Regions from separate parts of the Shewanella eurypsychrophilus genome, predicted to be linked through region 3. Evidence: predicted binding sites of a transcription regulator. Region 3 holds the regulator's gene; each other region holds the start of a gene.
What was found. The regulator sigma-54, encoded in region 3, starts transcription at its own class of promoters, with help from an activator protein. The targets are predictions, from matches to a motif close to GTTGGCACGNNNNTNGNNT.
Positions count from the first base shown of each region.

Region 1: a site for sigma-54 is predicted at 1,080-1,098, ahead of FM038_RS06310 (YggN family protein). Genes of this name have one in related genera too.
Region 2: a site for sigma-54 is predicted at 840-858, ahead of FM038_RS15950 (flagellar hook-length control protein FliK). Genes of this name have one in related genera too.
Region 4: a site for sigma-54 is predicted at 959-977, ahead of FM038_RS24340 (DUF4097 family beta strand repeat-containing protein). Genes of this name have one in related genera too.

Region 1 is NZ_CP045503.2:1,498,383-1,500,591, reverse strand. Features, by position in the region: gene FM038_RS06310 (YggN family protein) at 151-984, opposite strand; gene glsB (glutaminase B) at 1,265-2,179, opposite strand; gene FM038_RS06300 (50S ribosome-binding protein YggL) at 2,179-2,209, opposite strand, start outside.
Region 2 is NZ_CP045503.2:3,755,312-3,757,520, reverse strand. Features, by position in the region: gene fliI (flagellar protein export ATPase FliI) at 1-319, shown strand, start outside; gene fliJ (flagellar export protein FliJ) at 365-811, shown strand; gene FM038_RS15950 (flagellar hook-length control protein FliK) at 970-2,209, shown strand, end outside.
Region 3 is NZ_CP045503.2:5,077,529-5,079,737, forward strand. Features, by position in the region: gene lptB (LPS export ABC transporter ATP-binding protein) at 1-160, shown strand, start outside; gene FM038_RS21750 (RNA polymerase factor sigma-54) at 314-1,792, shown strand; gene hpf (ribosome hibernation promoting factor) at 2,004-2,209, shown strand, end outside.
Region 4 is NZ_CP045503.2:5,651,006-5,653,214, forward strand. Features, by position in the region: gene FM038_RS24335 (class I SAM-dependent methyltransferase) at 1-779, opposite strand, end outside; gene FM038_RS24340 (DUF4097 family beta strand repeat-containing protein) at 1,038-1,793, shown strand; gene FM038_RS24345 (phosphatase PAP2 family protein) at 1,922-2,209, opposite strand, start outside.

The DNA.
Region 1 (2,209 bases), 2.3 Mb from region 3:
CCTGATTGATAATCTTTATGCAGAAAAGGTGAAACATGCTGAAAGAAGAAAACCCCTGTATTCAATTCAAATACAGGGGCGTTGCAAATGAGGGAGGGAGCAACAAGAGTCTAAGGTATTAACGGGGTAAACCATGTATCGGCTGCGAGACTATTCGAGTAACTCCACTTTAGGAGAATCAATAAGAGGATAGTTTTCTAACTCCGGCACTTCAGTTCTTAATTTTTGCTCAAGGGCGATCAACAGCTGAAAGTCATCACACATTCTGTCTGCTCTAGCTTCAAGTTCTTGGGCTTGAGTCTCCATCTGCTGCTCAATATTTTGGCCTACGTTTTCCATTTTCTGACCAAATGCTTCCATTTTTTGCTCAAAAGAATCACCATCGCCCGCAAGCATTTCACTGCCTAAATTAACCATCATACTGCCGATAGAATTTCTAACTAATTGTTCAACTTCTTGCTCAAATTCTTCTCCAAAGGTGTCCTCTAAAGAGGATTGAGTCGCGCCAAGGTAAAACTTATCACCATTTTGATATGCGACTTTCTCAATTCTTTCTTCAAGCCCATCCATCAACTCATCGAGTTTAGCACCGGCAGCATCTCCCAATAGCGGAGTTAAAGCCATGCTCGCTGCAGTAGAGGCTATTCCAACAGCATCGTGCACTAACCCGATCACCTCAGGAACCTGACTAGACACCTCATCTTGATATTGGGTTACAAGCTGCTTTTGTTTGGCGTTTAAGGAAACCTGCTTACCTTGAACAAATAGCTTTCCCATCTCAATACGGTAAACTTCATTACCAGCATCACTCACCGCCATGACTGTTGGCTCGACAGAGATATCGTAATTTAATGCGACTTCACACTGACTATGATCGCTTGAATAGCGAGTCGATGAATACTCTTCATGAGCAGATACTGAAGTGATAGTTCCACTCGCGAATAAGACTGCGCTAATTCCTATAGACGTTGCTAATTTTCTCATCAATTTGATCCTTAAATGAATTATTCTCTTGGTGCTAGCTAATCAGTGTAGGTAAATTCTTAACCACCTTAACTATCACACTCATAATCAATATAAAGCACAAGCCATGCCAAAACACACAACAAGTTGATAACTAGATGTTTTTCACTATAGGCATAGATATTGGAGGGAAAAGTTTAGTGAATCGCACCAGTTGTTGGTCAATTCACTAACAGGAAATGTAAACTTCTCAGAAAAGAGGGAAAATTAACTTATATTGGAGAGCGTTGTAAATTTTCGCTTAAAAAATCGAACGACCTAAGGTCTGACACAGTGTCTCGAGAGCTGCTGTACCCGCGAGAGAATTACCATTATGGTCCAATTCAGGTGACCAAACACACACGGCCATATCACCAGGTATCACTGCGATGATCCCACCGCCAACACCACTCTTTCCAGGCATACCCACTCGATAAGCAAACTCACCCGCTCCATCATATAGGCCAGAAGTAGCCAGTAATGCATTCATCTGCCTTGTTTGGATCGGGGAAATGAGCTGAGTACCATCTAAACATCGACCTTTATTAGCAAGGTATAACATCGCCTTCGAAAGATCGGCGCAGCTCATCCGCATGGCACAGTAATGGAAATAACTGCGTAAAACCGTATCGACATCATTATTAAAGTTGCCGAAGGATTTCATTAAGTAAGCAATTGCGGCATTTCGAGCACTATGTTCAAACTCCGATGAAGCAACCATTTTGTCTGAAATAAGCGAAGGGTTAGTACTTAAGCCACGAATTAGCTCTATCATTCTATGCTTTGGCGCACCTAATCGTGCCTGCAACAGATCGGCAATGACTAAGGCACCCGCGTTAATAAAAGGATTTCTCGGTAAACCTCGTTCAAGCTCAACCTGCACTAAAGAGTTAAAAGACTGCCCCGAAGGTTCTTTACCTACACGAGACCAGATCTCCTGCTCTTCATAAAGTGTTAACGCTAAGGTTAAGCTAAAAACTTTAGAGATACTCTGAATGGAAAAAGGTTCAAGGTAATCACCAGCACCGATAGTCGTGCCATCGATGCTGGTAACTGCGATACCTATTTTATTTGGGTTAACCCCTGCCAACGCTGGAATATAGTCAGCCACTTTACCTTGGCCAAGCAGGGGCCGAACTTTATCGACCACCTGCTCGAGTAGTGCAAGTTCAGGCACTAACTCCACCAAATATCATACAGTTCACCA
Region 2 (2,209 bases), 1.3 Mb from region 3:
TTCAAGAACGCTCGCTGATTCAGGTCATTATCCTGCAATCGACGTCGAAGGTTCAATTAGTCGTGTGGCACCCATGGTGATAAGTAGCGAACATTTGGAGTCGATGCGACGAGTAAAGCAAGTGTATTCGTTATTTCAGCAAAATAAGGATCTTATTTCTATTGGGGCATATACCCAAGGAAGCGATCCCAGAATTGATAATGCGATTCGTCTTCAACCAGCCATGAATGCATTTTTGAGACAGACGATGAAGGAAACACTCAGCTTCGATAGCAGTCATTTGATGCTTTCACAGTTAAGTGCACAGTGCCAAGTTTAGTCACCTTTAGAAAGCTAAACGTATCCATATGCACGGGAGGAAAGCGTGGCTAAATCAGATCCACTTTTAACAGTACTAAAACTTGCGAACGAAGCGGAAGAACAAGCCTCGTTGCAGTTAAAGTCTGCACAATTACATTTTCAAAAATGCCAAAGTCAGCTAGATGCACTCCGTAATTATCGCTTAGATTATATGAAGCAGATGGAAAGCCACCATGGCAAAACTATCAGCGCCAGTTACTATCACCAGTTTCACCAATTCGTTCGTCAAGTTGATGATGCGATCACAAAGCAGATCCTGACTGTAACCGAAGCGGATAATCAAAGAAAACATCGGCAACTATTTTGGCAAGAAAAGCAGCAAAAACGAAAAGCGGTAGAACTATTGTTGGAACATAAAGCTAAAAAGGCCGAAAAAGTTGCCTTAAGACTTGAGCAAAAGATGATCGATGAATTCGCTTCTCAACAGTTTTATAGAAAGAGAACGCGTTAAATTTGCTAATTTTTATTTTGTAATTGTTTTTGGCGTGATTTTTGCTTTAATATTTTATTGGTAGCGTTCATTTGTTTTCTGTTCACTAATTTGACGCTATATCTTTCTTTTTATAAAAGAGTTTTTCTTTATTGAATACCAGCCTTGTTGGAGGCTTTATGCAGAAAATGTCAAACATATTATTGGCGAATACAGATACTTCATCAGATAAGATGTCAATTGGTGAAATTAAACAGGCTGACAAGACTCAATCATCTGAATCTGGAGATTTTTCTGCGGCATTAGAACAAGCGAGTATTAGTGCTAAAGAGGCAAATCAAGCAAAAAAGGGGGCTCAAGGTGAGTCAACTTCAGTTGAGCATAATCAAACTCAAAGTAAAGACTCACAAGATCTTAGTGTGTCAGATAATGCGGCGGATGACGTTAACCATGTTCTCGCGCAAATAAACCTAGCAATGGAACTTGAATCCACTCAAGCATTAAATCAAAGCGGCGAAGATTTGCCGCTTGATGCAGGAACACAGAGCGAGGTCTTGTCCGACGAGAGCATCAATATTGCTAATCCTCTCCTCATTAATAGCGAAGCGGTTAGTCCTGAGCATATCCTTAATGAGGAGTTAGTTGCTGCAGGTGAAAGTGAAATAACTAAGCTCAACCTTACAGATACAAAGACATTTGATAAATATCCGCTGATAGATCCAGAAACTCAAATTCCACTCGATAAAGATACTGTTCAACAGTTAGTAAAAGAAACGGGATTATCTGAAGCTGAATTGAAAATGTTATCTCCTCAAGATCTAGCTAAATTAACTTCCCAGTTTAGTCATATTTACGCCAAAACTGACCATGAAGCGAATCTCGCTAGCACGGGAACCAATACTGGGACTAATACAGAAGTCAGTACTGGGATCAATACCGGAACGAATGCAGCAATCAGTAGTGGAACAAGTGGTGATAAATTAGCCGGCGAGAATAAGCAGTCGAGTGAGCTGCCAAGTGGCCAATCTCACTTGTCTACGGGGTTGGCACCAGAAAAAAATCTTGAAGCTAAAGGAGTAACGGCTCAACAAACTAATGAAGGTGTTAGCCGAACTAGCGGTTCGTTAGAGCAAGGGAAGGACGGCAAGTTTGTCAATATTTTAGGTGAGAAAACTCAGGCGGAAATGACAAGTTTGTCGAGTGCTGACAGCTCAAACAAGGCCTCAAATAAGCTCTCAAATGAAGCCAGTGGCAATTCTGAAGCGCAATTGAAAAGTGCCGAGCTTACTGTAAAGTATGTCGGTTCAAATGCCAGTCTCGACCCAGGCTCGAGTCAAACAGAAGCGTTATCGAGTGATATTAAATCAACGCAAGTCGTACAAGCTGCTCACACTAGTTCAGTGGCTTCATCGAGAGTTG
Region 3 (2,209 bases):
TGTGCTCATCACAGACCATAATGTGAGAGAAACATTGGATGTTTGTGAGCGAGCATACATAGTAAGTCACGGAAATTTGATCGCTGAAGGCACACCCGCTGAAATCTTGGACAATCAGCAAGTGAGAGCTGTGTACTTAGGTGAACAATTCAAGCTATAGTTAATCAATAAACTCTTTCTTCCTCGCGTATTAAGAGCAAAAAAAATTTACCAACGCTCAGCTTACTTACAGTGAGTTTAGGGGCCAGAGAAACCCCAGTTCAATTAAACAGGCTTTCTCATTTTATAATTACAATGAAGGGAATAGCGGTAAATGAAAGCGTCACTCCAGCTTAAAATGGGTCAGCAGTTAACCATGACACCGCAACTGCAACAGGCCATTCGCCTTTTGCAGCTATCGTCGCTGGAACTGCAACAAGAAATCCAACAAGCATTAGACTCCAACCCCCTTCTCGAATTAGACGAGGAGCAAGTTGATCTCCCGGTCAATGGTGAAGATAAAACCATTGATTCAACTGAATTCAGTTCTGGCTCAGAGGATGATGCACCTCTCGATAGCTCAGCAGTAGATACTTCTGAAGCCTTAACTCAAGACTCGATGCCTGAAGACTTTCCTACGGACACCACTTGGGATGAGGTGTATACCGCAACGCCAAACTCTAGCTCTGGCGCTATGCGCGACGATGATATGCCTTTTCAAGGAGAAACTAGTGAAGGCTTATACGAGCACCTAGAATGGCAAAAGAACCTTACACCTTTTTCCGATAATGACCTCGCGATAGCAACCGCTATCATAGATGCTGTGGATGAGAGAGGCTATCTCACCCAAAGCGTCGAAGATATTCTTGAAGCGATGGGCGATCCAGAAATTGAGCAGGATGAAGTTGAAGCCGTTTTGAAACGTGTACAACATTTCGATCCCATTGGAATTGCAGCGAGAGATATCAGTGAATGCTTAATGATCCAACTTGCACAATATGCTGACACTACACCACATATCGATAATGCGCGTATTTTAATAGCAGATCACCTTGATTTAATAGCAGGACGAGACTTCCGCTTATTGATGCGTAAGACTAAGCTCAAAGAAGATGATCTTAGAGAAGCTATTGAGTTGATTCAAACGCTTAACCCTCGCCCAGGGTTAGCCATTACACTTGGCCGTGATGAATACGTGATCCCCGATGTCACTGTCACCAAGAAAAAAGGCCGCTGGGTCGTTGAGCTCAATCCAGACTACATGCCTAAAATCAATGTAAATCAACATTATGCTTCTATGGCAAAAAGCACCAAAAACCAAGCTGATGGCCAGTTTATCCGTGGACATCTACAGGAAGCTAAGTGGTTTATCAAAAGCTTAGAGAGCCGAAATGATACCCTGCTAAAAGTTGCCAACTGCATTGTAAAATTTCAGCAAGGTTTCTTTGAATTTGGTGAAGAAGCGATGAAACCTATGGTGCTTAACGATATTGCAGAAGCCGTTGAGATGCACGAGTCCACCATTTCGCGTGTCACTACTCAAAAGTATATGCATACTCCGCGAGGCATATTCGAGTTGAAGTACTTCTTCTCGAGCCACGTAGGAACTGATGATGGTGGTGAGTGTTCATCAACCGCTATTCGTGCCTTTATTAAGAAGTTAGTAGCAGCAGAAAATCAGAAGAAACCTCTGAGTGATAGTAAGATGGCATTGTTATTGGCAGAGCAAGGCATCAAGGTTGCCAGACGAACCATAGCCAAGTATCGTGAAGCTATGATGATTCCACCTTCGAATCAACGTAAAAGTTTATAAACAATCAATTTAGACCTTAAGTCGAAATAATCTATTCTTCACTTAAGGTCTGAGCCGCACTCAAAAAGAGCAGATGACCAGAAGAAGCCTGCAGTCGAAAATATGGCTAACCTCCTGGTATAACAGGGAACAGTGTTGTGAGTTAAGCCAAAATAACTTAGCGAAATCAGCCAAAGAGTTATCTATAATCGGAAACTGGAGGAGTATTTCTATGCAAATAAACCTAACTGGACATCATATCGAAATCACCACATCACTAAGACAATATGTTGAAGAAAAGTTTACTAAGCTTGAACGACATTTCGATCAGATCAATAATGTGCAGGTTATTTTAAATGTTCAAAAAATGCAGCAAAAAGCAGAAGCCAAACTTCACCTAGCGGGTGCAGAGGTTTTTGCAGCGTCTCAAAACGCAGA
Region 4 (2,209 bases), 570 kb from region 3:
GCTGATATTGAATAAACCAAAGGAACACGTTGCTCTTGGTGCTCCATATAATATCTTAGCACTTGCTCACCAGAAGCTTGAATATGAGTCTCTTCTACCAGTCCCTCGAAACAGTTATAGGGGCTAAAATCAAACTCGTTATAGTGGGCAAGCTTAAGTCCGGCTCGAAGCAAGGCATTAATAATGTCTGAGATAGAGTGAGGCCAAGTGATCAGGGTATCTTTCTCTCCCGAGCAGTTTTCAGTGTAGGTTCCTTCCTCATCGACATCTGGCTCAGTTTGAGAAAAATAGCTATAGCCATCAAACAAAGCCTCTAAAGGATGAAATTCCACCATATAGAACTCCCCACCAGCTTTGAGGCAGTCATTGACCACTTGGGCCCACTGATCGAGATCTGGCAACCAACATAATGCGCCATATGAGGTAAACACAATATCGTACTGCTTAGATATGTTCTTTGGCGTGCCATATACATCGGTACAGATAAACTCAGCCTCAAAACCAGCCTGTTGCGCTAACTCTTGGGCTTTCTCTATTGCTGTAGACGAAAGATCGATTCCGGTAACCTCGGCGCCATTTCTCGCCCAAGATAGGGTATCTAGTCCGAAGTGACACTGAAGATGAAGCAAGCTCTTACCTTGTACATCAAGCTCGTTGAGCTCGATTTCTTTCAGGGAACTCTTTCCTGATAAAAAACCCTCAACATCATAAAACTTTGATGCCACATGAGTATGAGTACGCTTATTCCATGCAGATTGGTTAATTGCTAAGTAATCCATGCTTCTCTCTTATTTATTTTTATCCGCAGCGAGCAACTCGCTATATTGCGTAACTGGCAGTGACGAAATTCACCACTTTTACAGGTCTAAAACCTCATTGATTAACCATCGAGGTTAACATTGTCGCAAACCTTTCCAAACAAAATAGATAATATTCTTTAAAAACATAAAGATATACTTTTGGCATGAACACTGCAAATACTTGAGAATGAACACTGCGAAAAACAACAACAGAATTGATTTCAAAGGAATAGAAATATGACCATTCGCCCTACCGTACTCGCCTCAATTTTTGCACTATCTCTTTCAGGCTGCATTATCAATGTTAATGGTGCCAGCATGGAGCCAATGGAACATAGCCAACAGATGCTACAAATTGATGCGAGTCAGCTTAATGCATTAGTGGCTAATACAGGAGCGGGCTCACTGGAAATAGAAGGTGTTGAGGGGTTAAGCAATATTACTCTTGAAGCTGATATCTATACCTATGAAGATATGGAGCCAAATTTATCTTTGACGCAAAAGGGCAGTACTGCTTATCTTGTTGCCGATTTTGGCCCACGCATAGGTTCAGGCAACTCGCCTTACATCGACCTAATCATAAAAGTGCCAGCAAAAATGAAGATGGATATCGATGATGGATCAGGCAGTATTAAGATCTCAGGAGTCGATGCAGACATAGAATTAGAGGATGGTTCTGGCAGCGTAGAAATCAGTGGCGGACGCAACCTAGACATACAAGATGGATCTGGGTCTATTACTCTAGAAAATATTAATGGCAACATTGAATTAGATGATGGCTCCGGTTCGATCGATATCACTCAGGTTAATGGTAATGTCACGATCACTGACGGTTCTGGCGGTATGTATGTGAAAGATATTCAGGGAAAAGTCACTATCGATGATGGCTCAGGTGGCATTGAAGTCATCAACACCAAAGGCTTAAACATCATAGAGGCAGGTTCTGGTAACCTCAGCTTTGATAAAATCGATGGCCAGGTCAGCATGCAGTAACCAACTCAACTTCCCGGCGCAGCGACTCTTGCCAATATTGAAGGTCGCTGCCCACCCCAAACCGGCTCACTATCACCTTAGCTTTCCGGTCAACGAACCGTATAGTCACTCAATGAGATCGCTGCTTATTAGTGACCTGACTTGTTAAGACCCATCCCAGTAAGTGTATCTAACTTCTCAGCCATACCATCGGCATATGTTCTAAATACAAAAAACAGCACAGAAATCACACTAGCTGCGAGTAGTCCCCACCTAACGTACTGAACCAAAGGGATCTCAGGAAAATCATACCCCGTCTTCATCTCACTGATGATTAACACAGCAGTTAACACTAGGTATGCCAGTAGTTTCTTCCTAAAGGTCAGGGTGATCTGCGGGCAGAGCTTAGTGGCGGCATATGCACAACACAATCCCAC